Regions from separate parts of the Acetatifactor sp. genome, predicted to be linked through region 2. Evidence: predicted binding sites of a transcription regulator. Region 2 holds the regulator's gene; the other holds the start of a gene.
The links. Region 2 encodes NrdR, which represses ribonucleotide reductase genes. Its sites were predicted from a motif close to CACAANATNTTGTG; they were not measured.

Region 1: a site for NrdR is predicted at 4,333-4,346, ahead of nrdD (anaerobic ribonucleoside-triphosphate reductase). Genes of this name have one in related genera too.

What each region holds. Positions count from the first base shown of each region.
Region 1 covers NZ_CEWDFQ010000010.1:14,753-22,199, forward strand. The annotation lists gene AC1WIP_RS01130 (ABC transporter ATP-binding protein) at 1-1,560, shown strand, start outside; gene AC1WIP_RS01135 (cytidylate kinase-like family protein) at 1,603-2,214, shown strand; gene AC1WIP_RS01140 (hypothetical protein) at 2,276-2,668, shown strand; gene AC1WIP_RS01145 (DUF5685 family protein) at 2,684-3,529, shown strand; gene AC1WIP_RS01150 (J domain-containing protein) at 3,522-4,250, shown strand; gene nrdD (anaerobic ribonucleoside-triphosphate reductase) at 4,466-6,592, shown strand; gene nrdG (anaerobic ribonucleoside-triphosphate reductase activating protein) at 6,589-7,107, shown strand; partial or broken gene AC1WIP_RS01165 (Rho termination factor N-terminal domain-containing protein) at 7,338-7,447, shown strand, end outside.
Region 2 covers NZ_CEWDFQ010000151.1:324-7,114, reverse strand. The annotation lists partial or broken gene AC1WIP_RS08810 (glucosyltransferase domain-containing protein) at 1-132, opposite strand, end outside; gene AC1WIP_RS08805 (hypothetical protein) at 116-1,447, opposite strand; gene nifS (cysteine desulfurase NifS) at 1,506-2,669, opposite strand; gene AC1WIP_RS08795 (putative polysaccharide biosynthesis protein) at 2,825-4,117, shown strand; gene nrdR (transcriptional regulator NrdR) at 4,166-4,615, opposite strand; partial or broken gene AC1WIP_RS08785 (hypothetical protein) at 4,675-6,791, opposite strand, start outside.

The sequences.
Region 1 (7,447 bases), on a different contig from region 2:
GGAGTGAAGCGTATTGTGTTCGGGCTGGTGGCCCTTTACGGATGCAGTGCCATCTGCTCCTACATTCAGTCCTTTGCCATGGCTACCATCACCCAGGCGGTCACGAAAAAGCTTAGAAGCGATATTTCCGTAAAAATCAACAAGGTACCTTTAAATTATTTCAATAAAACAAGCTTCGGAGACGTGCTCAGCCGGGTTACCAACGATGTAGATACCATCGGACAAAGCCTGAACCAGAGCATTGGTTCTCTGGTAACTGCAGTAACTATGTTCCTGGGCTCCTTGATTATGATGTTTTATACCAACTGGATCATGGCGCTTACTGCGGTAGTCTCTACCCTTGCAGGCTTCGGCATCATGATGACCATAATGTCCAAATCCCAAAGACACTTCATTGAACAGCAAAGCCAGCTGGGACGTATCAACGGGCATATCGAGGAAATTTATTCCGGCCACAATGTAGTGCGGGCGTATAACGGAGAGGAAAAAGCCCTTGAAACCTTTACGGATATCAACGATCAGCTGTACAACAGCGCATGGAAAAGCCAGTTTTTGTCCGGTTTGATGATGCCCATTATGAGCTTTATCGGAAATTTCGGTTATGTTGCGGTCTGTGTGGTGGGAGCTGCCCTGGCGATGAATGATGTAATCAGCTTTGGCGTGATTGTAGCGTTTATGATGTATATCAGGCTTTTTACCAATCCGCTGAGCCAGATTGCCCAGGCCATGACCAGCTTACAGTCCACAGCCGCCGCAGGAGAGCGGGTTTTTGAATTCTTGGAGGAGGAAGAGCTTGCGGACGAGAGCGGGAAAACTGCCCGCCTTGAAAATGCAAGAGGCGATGTGGAGTTTCGCCATGTCCGTTTTGGGTACCAGCCGGATCACATTATTATCAAGGACTTTTCGGCTCATGCAAAAGCCGGACAGAAAATTGCAATCGTAGGGCCCACAGGAGCGGGCAAAACCACTATGGTGAACCTGCTGATGCGTTTTTACGAGCTGAACGGCGGCGATATTTTGATAGACGGCGTTTCCACAAAGGAGCTGACCAGGGAAAATGTGCATGATCTGTTCTGCATGGTGCTGCAGGATACCTGGCTTTTTGAAGGCACAATTCGGGAAAATATTGTGTACTGCAAGGAAAATGTCAGCGATGCGGAAGTGGAGCGGGCCTGCCGGGCGGTGGGGATACACCATTTTATCAGTACACTGCCAAAGGGCTATGACACGGTGTTAAACGACAAGGCTAATTTGTCCGCGGGACAAAAGCAGCTGATTACCATTGCCCGGGCCATGATAGAGAATGCGCCTTTGCTGATTCTGGACGAGGCCACAAGCTCGGTGGACACCAGAACGGAGATACAGATTCAGAAAGCCATGGATAAGCTGACGGAGGGAAGAACCTCCTTTGTGATCGCCCACAGGCTTTCCACCATCAAAAACGCGGATATGATTCTGGTGATGAAGGACGGAGACATCATCGAGAGCGGAAATCACAAGGAGCTTTTGGAAAAGGGAGGCTTTTACGCCGATCTGTACAACAGTCAGTTTGCATCATAACATTGATCATACACAAAGAAACGCGTAGAAACGAGGGAAAATATGAAATATCACATTATAGCCATAGAACGGGAGTATGCCAGCGCAGGATGGGAGATCGGACAAAGGACGGCGAAACGTCTGGGGATACCCTGTTATGGGCGTGAAATTCTTGCCATGGCTGCAAAAGAGCTGGGACAGCCGGAGCATTATCTGGAGAATCTGGAGGAAAAGTCTACAGGAAGCTTTATGTATTCCATGTACGTTATGGCTTCTCTGGGAAAGGGAGACTCTGTCTCCCAGGGCAGTTCACTGCCCTGGGAGAGCAGGCTGTTTTTGACGGAATCAAAAATCATACAAAAGCTGACGCAGACCCCTGCTGTTGTGGTGGGGAGATGCGCCGCCCATTCCCTGAGAGAGCGGGAGGATGTGCTTCGGGTATTCATTCATGCGGACGACGCATTCCGTAAAAAAAGAGCGGTGGACACATATGGGATTCCCTCCCAGAAGGCCTCCGAGGCGTTAAAGAGGGCAGACAGGCGCAGAAGCGGCTATTATCGGGCCAACACCGGGAAGGACTGGAAAAACAGCCAAAATTACCACATTGTTTTAGACAGCGGCCTGCTTGGAATTGAACGGTGCGCTGATATTCTGGAGGCTTGTTTAAAGTCCTGAAGGCTTTTTCGGACAGAAAACGATGAAAGGATGTCTGCTTTAGCGGACGGGAAGGAAAAAAATGAGAGAAAAATTGCAGAGATTTATGTGGGGGCGTTATGGCAGCGACAGATTGAACCAATTTTTAATGATTGCGGCCCTTGTGTGTCTGGTGATTTCCTTTTTTGGAGGAAACCTCTTTTACCTGTTTGCCCTTGCTTTGATGGTTTATGTGTATTTCCGCATGTTTTCCAGGAATATTGCCAAGCGCAGTGCAGAAAACCAGTGGTATCTGAAAAAAGAGATGAAGGTCAGAGGCTTTTTCCAGAAAAAGAAGAGGGAATGGAAGCAGCTTAAGGAATATCATATTTACAGATGCCCCAACTGCAGGCAGAAGATACGGGTTCCCAGGGGAAAGGGCAGAATCGCCATAAGGTGCAGGAAATGCGGGACGGAATTTATCAAAAAGAGTTGACAGGGAGGCAGTTTCATGTTTGGATATATCATAGTTAACAAAGCCGAAATGAAATTTAAAGAGTTTGATATATACCATTCCTATTATTGCGGCCTCTGCCGCAGGCTGAAGGAAAAGTACGGTATAACGGGCCAGCTTTCACTGAGCTATGATATGACCTTTTTGCTCATGCTGTTTACAGGACTTTATGAGCCACAGACACAGACGGGTGAGTGCCGATGTATCGCCCATCCCTTTGAGAAGCATGAAATCAGAACCAATCTCTTTACAGAGTATGCGGCGGATATGAACGTGCTTTTGACACTCTATAAATGTCAGGATGACTGGGAGGATGAAAAAAAGCTCTGGAAGCTTGCATACGGCAAAATGCTGGAGGGAAAAAGCAAGGGCGTAAAGGAGACTTATGCCGCAAAGGTGAGAAATATTTGTCTTTTGATGCATGATTTTTATGATGCGGAAAAGACGGGAAATGGGGATATTGACACTATGGCGGGATTGTTCGGAAAGATTATGGCCGAGATTTCCGTCTGCAGAGAGGACGAGTGGAGCGAAGGGCTGGGCCGTTTTGGGTTTTTTCTGGGAAAATTTATCTATCTGTTAGATGCTTATGAGGATATTGAAGAGGATATCCGGAAAAATAACTTTAATCCTTTAAAAAGGATGTACAACGAACCGGACTTTGAGGAAGAATGCAGGACGATTTTGACCATGATGATGTCAGAGTGCTGCAAGGAATTTGAGAGGCTGCCTATTTTAGAGAATGTGGAAATTTTGAGAAATATTTTATATTCCGGAGTGTGGTGCCGGTATGAAGCGGTGAGAGAAAAGAGAAGGGCGGCTGTGGAGAAAAAAAATGAATGATCCGTATAAGGTTCTCGGAGTAAGCAGAGACGCTTCCGAGGAGGAAATCAAAAAAGCGTATAAGGCTCTGAGCCGCAAGTATCATCCGGACGCTAATATCAACAATCCTAATAAGGCCCAGGCGGAAGAAAAGTTTAAGGAGATACAGGCCGCGTACCAGCAGATTATGAAGGAGCGCACAGAGGGCTACAGCTATGGCGGTACGGGAGGCGGCTATGGCGGAGGCAGTTATGGAGGCGGCTATGGAGGCGGCGGCTTCGGCTATGGTCCCTTTGGCGGCTTCGGCGGCTTTGGGGACTTTGGACAGGGCCAGAGCGCAGGCTATGAGGAGGAGCCTCATCTGCGGGCGGCCGGCAATTATGTGCGGAACGGATATTATAAAGAGGCCAGGAATGCGCTGGATAGCATGGGGCAGCATGAGCGGGGGGCAAGGTGGTACTATTACAGCGCCATAGCCCACGCGGGGCTTGGCAATAATGTGGCTGCCTTAGAACACGCCAAAAAGGCGGCGGCCCTGGAGCCTGGGAATGGGGATTACCAAAATCTGGTATATCAGTTTGAAAACGGAGGCACCTGGTATTCCAGACGGCAGGCGGCGTATGGTTATCCCTCCATGGGAGGCGGCAACATCTGCTTAAAGCTGTGCATTGCAAATCTGATCTGCAATCTCTGCTGCGGCGGAGGCGGTATGTGCTGCGGCGGAAGAGGATACTACTATTGATAAGAATAAAAAAGCCCTTGCAATTTATTCTGCATCCGATTATAATGAAATACAAGATATAGGTGTGAGTTTCGAAGTGATACACAAAATATTGTGCGATTTTCTGGATGTTTGTTTTGTCGGAAAATGGCGCGCAGGTGGTCGTACGGGAGGCTTGTATCCCCATACGGCCATCGTTTATGTGATGTGTACACGGTAGAGGAAAGAGGATGCTTATGAGGATACAGAAAAGAGACGGGCGTATTGTGCCGTACGAGGAAGAAAAGATTGTGGCGGCCATTCAGAAGGCCAACAATGAAGTGGAGAAGGAGTTTCGTGCAGAGGAGGAGCTGATCGGGGAAATTCTGGAGGATGTGAAGCAGGAAGGAAAAGAGCTTCTGACGGTGGAGCATGTGCAGGATATGATTGAGGAGCGGCTGGTGAGCCACAATAAATATACGCTTGCCAAGAAATACATTGTGTACCGCTATCAGAGAAGCCTGCTGCGCAAATCCAACACCACCGATGAATCCATTCTGAAGCTGATTCGGAATGAAAACAAGGAGCTTGCGGAAGAAAACTCCAACAAAAACACAAGGCTTGCTTCCACCCAGCGGGACTATATTGCAGGAGAGGTATCCAGGGATGTGACTAGGCGTCTGCTTCTGCCGGAGCATATTACGTTAGCCCATGAAAACGGCGCCATTCATTTTCACGATGCGGATTATTTCATTCAGCCTATTTTCAACTGCTGTCTGATTAATATTCAGGATATGCTGGACAACGGAACTTCTATTAACGGCAAGCTGATCGAGTCGCCCAAGAGCTTTCAGGTGGCCTGCACTGTAACCACACAGATTATTGCGGCGGTGGCCAGCAATCAGTACGGTGGACAGTCTGTGAATATTAAGCACCTGGGAAAGTATCTGCGCAAAAGCAGGCTGAAGTTTGAGCAGCAGCTGGATCAGGAGTTTGGGGACAGCCTGGATGCTCAGGCGAAGAAAAAAATCGTGGATATCCGCCTTCGGGATGAGCTCAGAAGCGGTGTGCAGACCATACAGTATCAGATTAACACGCTGATGACCACAAACGGCCAATCTCCCTTCGTGACCTTATTCCTTCACATTGACGAGGAGGATGAATATGTGGAGGAGACGGTGCAGATTATTGAGGAGATTCTCACCCAGCGCCTGCAGGGAACCAAGAATGAGAAGGGGGTATATGTGACCCCTGCGTTTCCTAAGCTGGTTTATGTGCTGGATGAAAATAATTGTCTCAAGGGCGGCAAATACGATTATGTGACCCGTCTTGCGGCCAGATGCTCCGCAAAGAGGATGTACCCTGACTATATCTCTGCCAAGAAAATGCGGGAAAACTATGAGGGAAATGTGTTCTCCTGCATGGGCTGCCGCTCCTTTTTGTCCCCCTGGAAGGACGAAAACGGGAATTACAAGTGGGAGGGCCGTTTTAACCAGGGTGTAGTGAGCCTTAATCTTCCCCAGATCGGGATTCTGGCAAAGGGCGATGAGAAGGTGTTCTGGGAGCTTTTAGAGGAAAGGCTTCAGCTGTGCTACGAGGCGTTAATGTGCAGGCACAAGGCCCTTGAGGGAACGGTGTCCGACGTAAGCCCCATCCACTGGCAGTACGGCGCCATTGCAAGATTGAAGAAGGGGGAAAAGATTGATAAATACCTCCACGGCGGCTATTCCACCATGTCTCTTGGCTATATCGGGCTTTACGAGACTACATATCTCATGAAGGGCTGCAGCCACACAAAGCCGGAGGGAAAAGAATTTGCCATGAGAGTGATGGATTATATGCAGCAGACGGCGGCAAGATGGAAGGAAGAGACGGGCATCGGCTTTAGTCTTTACGGCACGCCTGCGGAAACCCTTTGCTACCGCTTTGCAAGAATTGACCGGGAGAAATTCGGCGACATTGAAAATGTAACGGATAAGGGGTATTATACCAATTCCTACCATGTGGATGTGCGGGAAAATATTGATGCCTTTACAAAATTTACCTTTGAGAGCGAATTCCAGAATAAGTCTCTGGGCGGGGCGATTTCCTATGTGGAAATTCCAAATCTGAACAATAATCTGGAAGCCCTGGAGGAACTGATCCGGTTTATTTATGACAATATCCAGTACGGAGAGTTTAACACCAAGTCCGATTACTGCCATGTGTGCGGCTTTGACGGTGAGATACAGATCAATGAAAACATGGAATGGGAATGTCCACAGTGCCACAATAAGGATCACGCAAAGATGAACGTGACCAGGAGAACCTGCGGCTACCTGGGGGAGAATTTCTGGAATGCAGGAAAAACCAAGGAAATAAAGGCCAGGGTGCTTCATCTATGAATTATGCGGCCATCAAAAAAACAGATGTAGCCAACGGGCCGGGGGTGCGGGTGTCGCTGTTTGTAAGCGGCTGCACCCACGGCTGCAAGGGCTGCTTTAACAGCGAGGCGTGGGATTTCGGATACGGAAATCCCTATACGGTCCAGACAGAGGCGGAAATTTTAAAAGCGCTGGCGCCTGATTATATACGGGGGCTCAGCCTGCTGGGAGGAGAACCCTTAGACCCCAGAAACAGGAAAGAGGTGCTTTCCCTTGTGGAGAAGGTGCGCCTTTCCTATCCGAAAAAGGATATCTGGTGCTATACGGGATATGATTATGAAAAGGATCTGCTGCCCCTGGCACAGCAGGGGGAGAAAACAGTCAGCTCCCTTCTTCAGCTTATCGATGTGCTTGTGGATGGAGAGTTTGTGGAGGAGCTGAAAAACCTCAAGCTGCCCTTTAGAGGCTCTGAAAACCAAAGATTGATTGATGTACAGGAAACTCTCCGGCAAAAAAAGGTAGTTTTGGCAAAATAGTACTTCCTATTTTGCCAAAACTGTATTATAATGCTTTCATATAAACGATTGATTCATCAAAAAGTCAAGGAACACGTCCATTGACCTGTCTGAGAAAGAAATCCCTGAAATAAAAAGTTGGAAAGCTCCTTTCGAGCGTGGAATGGAAATCTGCTGAAACGGACAAGGAGTATCACTGTGAAAGGAAGGGCCTCAAGCGGCTGTTTTAGTATAGGAGGATTTGGGAGTATATGAGAGAAAAATATGAATCATTGGCACTGGTACAGCTGAAAGAGCTGGCGAAGGTGCGCGGACTTAAGGGAACCTCGGCTATGAAGAAGGCAGAGCTGGTGGAGGCTAT
Region 2 (6,791 bases):
GGCGGTATCGTCGATGCCCACCGTAGGATTGAGAAGCAGTGTGCAGTAGCTTAAGACCATCATCAGGGGAATCCCTATGGCAAAGCATTTTCTGCTCCAGAAATATTTGACATCCTTAATCAGTTCTGACATAATTTTCAATTCCTTTTCCAAATGCACAGATCAGGGCAAAGGCGCTGACCGCAAATATTTTACAGGTATAAATCCAATGCTGCCCGGAATGATTCTGGGTAAAAAATATCCATATAAGAGGCAGAACCGCCGGGAGAAGAAAGGGCAGCATATATTTTACACTGTCCATCCTAAAGCCTTTGCGGCATCCTGCAAGCAGGCCAAACAGCCAAAGCGCTATCCCCACAGCAGGCAGATAAAACCCCCAATTACCGTAAACGCTCAGATTCTGCTTAAGAACGGACAAAAATCCTGACAGGATATTCTGGTCCTGTGCAGTCTCCGTTCTTGCAAGCAAAGTGTTCCAGCCATCCAGGATCACATTCCCTCCCACAAGCAGATCTGTCATCACCCATTTCATTGCCCAAAATCCCCCGTATCCAATCATCCAAGACAAAATAAAAGCAAGTGCTTTCACAAAAGCCGTCTTCGGCTTATCGCTGCTCAGATATAGAAAAACGCACAGGGGAAAGCCCAAAGTCACCAACGGATAAGTCAAAAAGTCAAAATAAGCTGCAGCCATTCCCAAAAGCAGGAAAAATTCCCAATACCAGCCCCTGCTTTCCATTTTTTTGTGTAGCCCAAGCTGCACAAGCACCGCCCCGCACATGATATAATAACAAATACTCAGGGACAGAGAAGTATACAAGGTCACATAATACAAAAACGGCAGGGACAGCAGGAAAGCCGCCCCCAGCATTTTTCTTTTTCGAGCCGCGCATTCCAGACAGACAACCCCCGCCAGGGCAAGCTGCAGTGCAGAGGCTCCAATCCGGATGGAGCCCAGCGTAGTAATCGCAAGAAGGGGCTTTAGTATCACAAGATATCCATGCCAGTATCTTGCATATTCCACCTCTCTCGGCTGCTGTACACCCTCAAGATAATCCACCAGGGAGTCTCCTGCAGCCCAGCCGTCCCCCTGCCCGCTTTCTTTGCGGTACATATACAAAACCTGCTCCAAAAGGGAATGCTCCTCATTTTGATAAACAGCGTTTTCCAGCATCAGGCAATCCGTAAAATTCCCTGTAAGCGTGGCCGGGTAGCCGGAAATCATCTCTGAATCTCCAAATTCATCCTCCAAAAGATACAAAGACTGCCAGACATGAAGCCTCATGGGCTCCAGCGGAAGGCAGAATACAAGAAGAAGAGCCAAAAGGCCCACTATGCTTCCAGCCAAGATAAAAAACACACTATGAAACGCTTTTTGGACTACCGTTCCTTTCAGACTCCCTGTTTCTGTTTTTTTCCTCTGTCCCGAAATCTTTGTCAGCCTCATTCCATCTTCCTTTTCCACATCTGGTTTATCCTTCCCTTTTTCATATTTCTTTCCTTAGTTACTGCAAAAAAGAATCTCCTGGTTTTCTCATTTCCTGGAGCCTGAAAACACATTCTTTCACCTTCTCCACAGCCACGTCCATTTCCTCCTTTGTGTTCTCCTCAGACAAAGTAAGACGCAAGGCCCCCCTTGCCTCCTTCTCGCTCAGTCCAATGGCCAGCAGCACATGAGAAGGGTCAATGGCGCCCGAAGAGCAGGCCGAGCCTGAGGAAGCGCAGATTCCCTGCATATCCAGCATAATCAGCAGGGATTCTCCCTCTATTCCCGGAAAGGATATATTTACATTGCCCGGAAGCCGCAGCTTTGGGTGCCCGTTCAGCCTGCTGCCCGGTATTTCCGTCAGAAGTCTCTCCGTCAAATAATCCCGCAAAGCAGTTTCTTTCGCGGTCTTTTCCTCCATGATCCTGACCGCTCTTTTTGCCGCCGCAGCAAAGCCCACAATCCCTGGAACATTTTCCGTTCCTGCCCGGCTGTTTCTTTCCTGCCCTCCTCCGTGCACAAAGGAACGAAGTCTGGAGCCTCTTTTGATGTAAAGGCACCCAACGCCTTTTGGCCCGTTGAGCTTGTGCGCACTTACACTCATCAAATCGATCCCCAGCTCCTGTACCTGCACCGGCACCTGTCCATATGCCTGCACCGCGTCTGTGTGGAACAAAATCCCCCTCTCCCCGGCCAGAGCGCCAATCTCTGCAATGGGCTCCAGGGTGCCGATCTCATTATTTGCAAACATAACGCTGATCAAAATAGTGTCCGGCCGCAAGGCTTCCTGCACATCCTGTATTTTTACCATCCCATACCGGTCCACATCCAGATAGGTAACCTCAAAGCCGCTCTCCTCCAGGGCCTTGCAAGTGTTTAGCACCGCAGGATGCTCTATCCTTGTGGTCACAATATGCCGTCCTCTGCCGGCCAGGGCCTTTGCCGCCCCTTTTATGGCCCAGTTATCCGCCTCCGTGCCTCCCGAGGTAAAATAAATCTCATCCGCCCTGGCTCCCATACTCTCTGCGATGCTTTCCCTTGCATCATTTATCGCCCGCTTAGCGGCAGTGCCCATGGAGTATATGCTTCCCGGATTTCCATAATTTTCTGTAAAAAATGGCAGCATAGCCTCAAGAACCTCCGGCGCCAGTCTGGTGGCAGCCGCATTGTCCAAATATATCATAAAATCTCACCGTTTCCCGCAAATTCAAAATTAATATAGCATCGGCCAATCAGTTCTGTCAACTGTCCGGGCGGCATATAATGACAATGAAATTATAATGAGGAAAAGCTTTTCTTTGGTGTTATATGAAGCAAGGCAAAAGACACCCTCTTATCATGGGTACCTTTATTCTTACCATTACAGGCCTGATCAGCCGGATCATCGGCTTTTTTTACCGCATTTATCTCTCCAGACTCTTTGGAGAGGAGGGAATGGGCATCTATCAGCTTTTAAGTCCCGTTCTGTCTCTTTCCTTCTCCCTGACTGCAGCGGGATACCAGACGGCCATCTCCAAATTTGTGGCAGAGCGTTCCGCCAGAGAAAAAAGCCCCTCCTTCAAGCCCATGCTGGCAGGCATGAGTATCTCCATGCCGCTGTCCTTTTTGTGCTGTGCCGTAATCTTCTTTTTCTCCGACTTTATCGCCGCCTGTCTGCTCTTAGAGCCCAGAACCGCTCCCATGCTGCGGATTCTGGCCTTCTCTGTTCCTCTTTCCGCTGTGCACTCCTGCGTTAACGGCTATTTTTACGGCATCAAAAAGGCGGGACTGCCCGCCTTCTCCCAGCTTGTGGAGCAGCTCACCCGGGTTGGCTGTGTATACGCAGTATCCGCCCTGGCTCTTTCCCTGGGAAAAACACCTGCCATCAATGTGGCGGTTGTAGGTCTCACAGTGGGAGAATTCTTCTCCATGATCGTGTCTGTGGTCTCTATTTACTGCTGCTGCTTTCAAAAGCGTGCCGGCTCTGTCTCTGCCCCCGTGGGCGCCATTTACAAAAGTATTCTTGGGATGGCGCTGCCTCTGACCGCAAACCGCATTGTGCTGAATCTTTTACAGAGTGTGGAGTCCATTTCCATTCCCGCAAAGCTTCGGGCATACGGCTACGACACCTCCACCGCCTTAAGCGTCTACGGCGTTCTGACAGGCATGGCCATGCCGCTTATTTTCTTTCCAAACGCCCTGACAAACTCTGTGGCTGTGCTTCTTCTGCCTCTTATATCCGAAAGCTATGCGCTGGGAAATCTGCAGGCAGTGCGCCAATCGGCTCTGCGTACCATCAAATACTGCTGCCTCCTTGGACTTTTTTGCATGTGCGGCTTTGGACTGTTTGGAAAATGGGCGGGCAATGTACTCTTTGGCAGTCCCCTGGCAGGGCATTTTATCACCACTCTTGGCTTTATCTGCCCTTTTATGTACCTGGACACCACTCTCTCCAGTATCCTCCAGGGGCTGGGCCAGGCCGGAAAAATTTTTGTCATGAACGTGATCTGTCTCTTTGTCCGTCTTGCCTTTGTGTTTTTTGCCATACCGGTTTTTGGCATCACCGGATATCTGTGGGGCATACTGGCAAGCCAGATTTTGCAGAGCCTCCTTTATCTGGGATGTCTCCACCGCTTTTTAAAACACACTTAGGGCCCTGTCCTGCACCCTTTGTGCAGCGGCAGAGCCCTTTTGCATTTCTCATTTCAGAACATTTTTCAATTCGTCCATAAAGGTGTTGATATCCTTAAACTCTCTGTACACAGAAGCAAACCGCACGTAAGCCACCGCATCCAGGTCCTTCAGCTTATTCATCACAAGCTCCCCGATCACCTGGCTTGGAATCTCCTTTTCCTCCAGATTGGAAATCTCGTTTTCCACCTCATCCACAAGTCTGGTCAGTTCCTGTGCGCTCACCGGTCTCTTGTGGCAGGCGCGAAGCACTCCTGCTTCAATCTTGGAACGGTCATAGGTCTCCCTGTTGTTATCCTTTTTGATAATAATAAGCGGGATGGTTTCTACCTTTTCATAGGTGGTAAACCGCTTTCCGCACTCATCGCACACACGTCTGCGGCGTATGGAATTATTATCCTCTGCCGGCCTGGAATCAATCACCCGGGTGTTATCATGACTGCAAAACGGACATTTCATGAGCGTTCTCCTTTTTCTGACATTCCTTGGGTTTATTATATTTTGTTTGTTAATTTATGTCAACTTAAATCGTCCTCCTTAGCCGCCTCCACGTTGTGGAAAAAAGCCACAGACGCCCCGATAAGAAGCATTCCCGCCGCCCCGAACAGCCAGTCAAGGACACAGGCGCCTGCTGCCGCAAGCAGAGCAGACAAAACAAGGCAGACACCCATGACAATCCACACATAGGATTTCTTGTGCCTGTAAACAAACACAGCCGCTATCGCTCCCAAAGCATCCGCCGCCAGAATCAGCCAGTGCCAGAAGCAGTCTGCAATATCCTCCCCACTGCTGCCAAGACCCACACTATCGCTGCCGTCCAGGCCGGTAACAGGATTCTTTTCCAAATCCCCCTCAGGCTCTGAGGCCGTATAAAGCAACGCGTAGGTGGAAAACAGCCTTGTGCGGATGGTAACCGTTCCCGCCGCCTCATCCATATCCTCCAAAAGCTCACAGGTTCCCTCATGATTCCGAAGCACCCAGTATGTCGTCTGCTCCTTTGGCAGCTCCGGGGGAATATCCAGCACAATCTCCAATTCCTCAGTTGACTCCCTTAATTTCTGCCATTCCCCTCCTCCTACTTTTTTCAGCAGAGAAATGTCAATGTAGGAGCCAAGCGTCAGCCCCTCTATCTGTCTGGCATATGAAACCGTCTCTTCCTCCATCTGCCGTTTATCAGTCTCAGGCACTTCTGTAATCAGCTTCGTAACCACCAGACGAATGTACGCATCCTCACCATTCTGAACCAGCTGCTGTTCCTCCTCAGTGAGCGCCGCCTGCAGCACCGTGTCAAAGGTATTTAGGATTACGCCCGTGATCACATCCCCCTGGCTCTGTCCCTGTTCGTCTACGGATTCCACCGTAATCCGCACTGTCCCCTGGCCGTAGGACGCCTGCATGGGCTCTTCCACCGGCTTTCCAACTGCTTCCGCATAGGAAAGGATGCCTCCTTGGGACGGCGTCTGCTCCACCGCCGGTTCCTCCTCTAAATCCTGCGCGCCGGACTGCGTCTCATTGTTATCTTGCGTCTGTCCGCCGTCCTCGTCCTCGGTCTCTCCGGGAGCCTCCGGCTCCTCTTCTTGTCTTGTCAGGACACGCACAGTCACCGTAGTCGTGTTTCCTGCCTGATCAACGGCAGAAATCGCATAATCTCCTTCTCTCACCTCCGGGTCTAAAACCAGCTCTCCGCTTTCCTCCAGGGTGATTTCTTCTCCGTTCACGGTAACCTTTTCCAGATAGCTGTCCGCAATCACCGCCGTCTGTTTCTCATAATAGGTCTCTCCATCCGTCACGCCGGTGATGGATGGCGGCGTCAGGTCAAGCACCAGTCCGTCAGAACCTGCGTAGGAAATATTTCCTGCCTGATCCTGCGCCTTTGCATAAATCACATACTGCTTTTCCTCCTCTATGGAGAAGGTTCCGGCATACGGGGTCCATCCCGTGAAGGCCTCCAGCTCCTCCAGGCTCATTCCCTCCTCCGACAGGTAATAAGATACTTCCTTGATGCCGCTTCCCATATCCCGGGCAGTGATTTCCACATCCTGGGTATCCTTGAAAAACAGGCCAAAGGTAATGATATTCAAAAGCTTTTTCCAGACAGAATCCTGAATCAAAATGGCAGCCTCCGGCGAGGTAGCATCCGCAACTCCCGTTACCTCCACACGCAGATTCCCGGTAATGCCGGTGATCAGATACGCTCCCTCCTCCGGCTCCGTAAGGCTGCCCCTTGTGCCGTCCTCTAAGGAAACGGCAAAGTCCTCCGCAAATTCCAGGCTGTAGCCCGTCTGGGCATCCGGCAGCGTCACCGTATACTTTCCTCCCGGCGCAATGGTCACTGTGACAGGCTCGGAGGGCTTATATTCCGCCGTCTCTTTAAACCGCACCTGGTATTCTCCGTCCGGAAGGCCGGATAAGGTTCCTTCCGCAAACCGGTCCGCCGGAAAATCCTGGTACGCTCCTTCCGTTCCCGCACGATACTCCATGGCGTCAAAATCAAGCCCGTGCATCTGGCCGTCGTTCTTATTATCTATGGTCTCATCGGTGTGGGTAATGCCCTTTGGAGCCTCCCTGGTCTTTTTCTCCACCGCTGCCGTCTGCGGGGTCTCCAGGGTGCCCATAAACAATCCCGTGCCCGCAG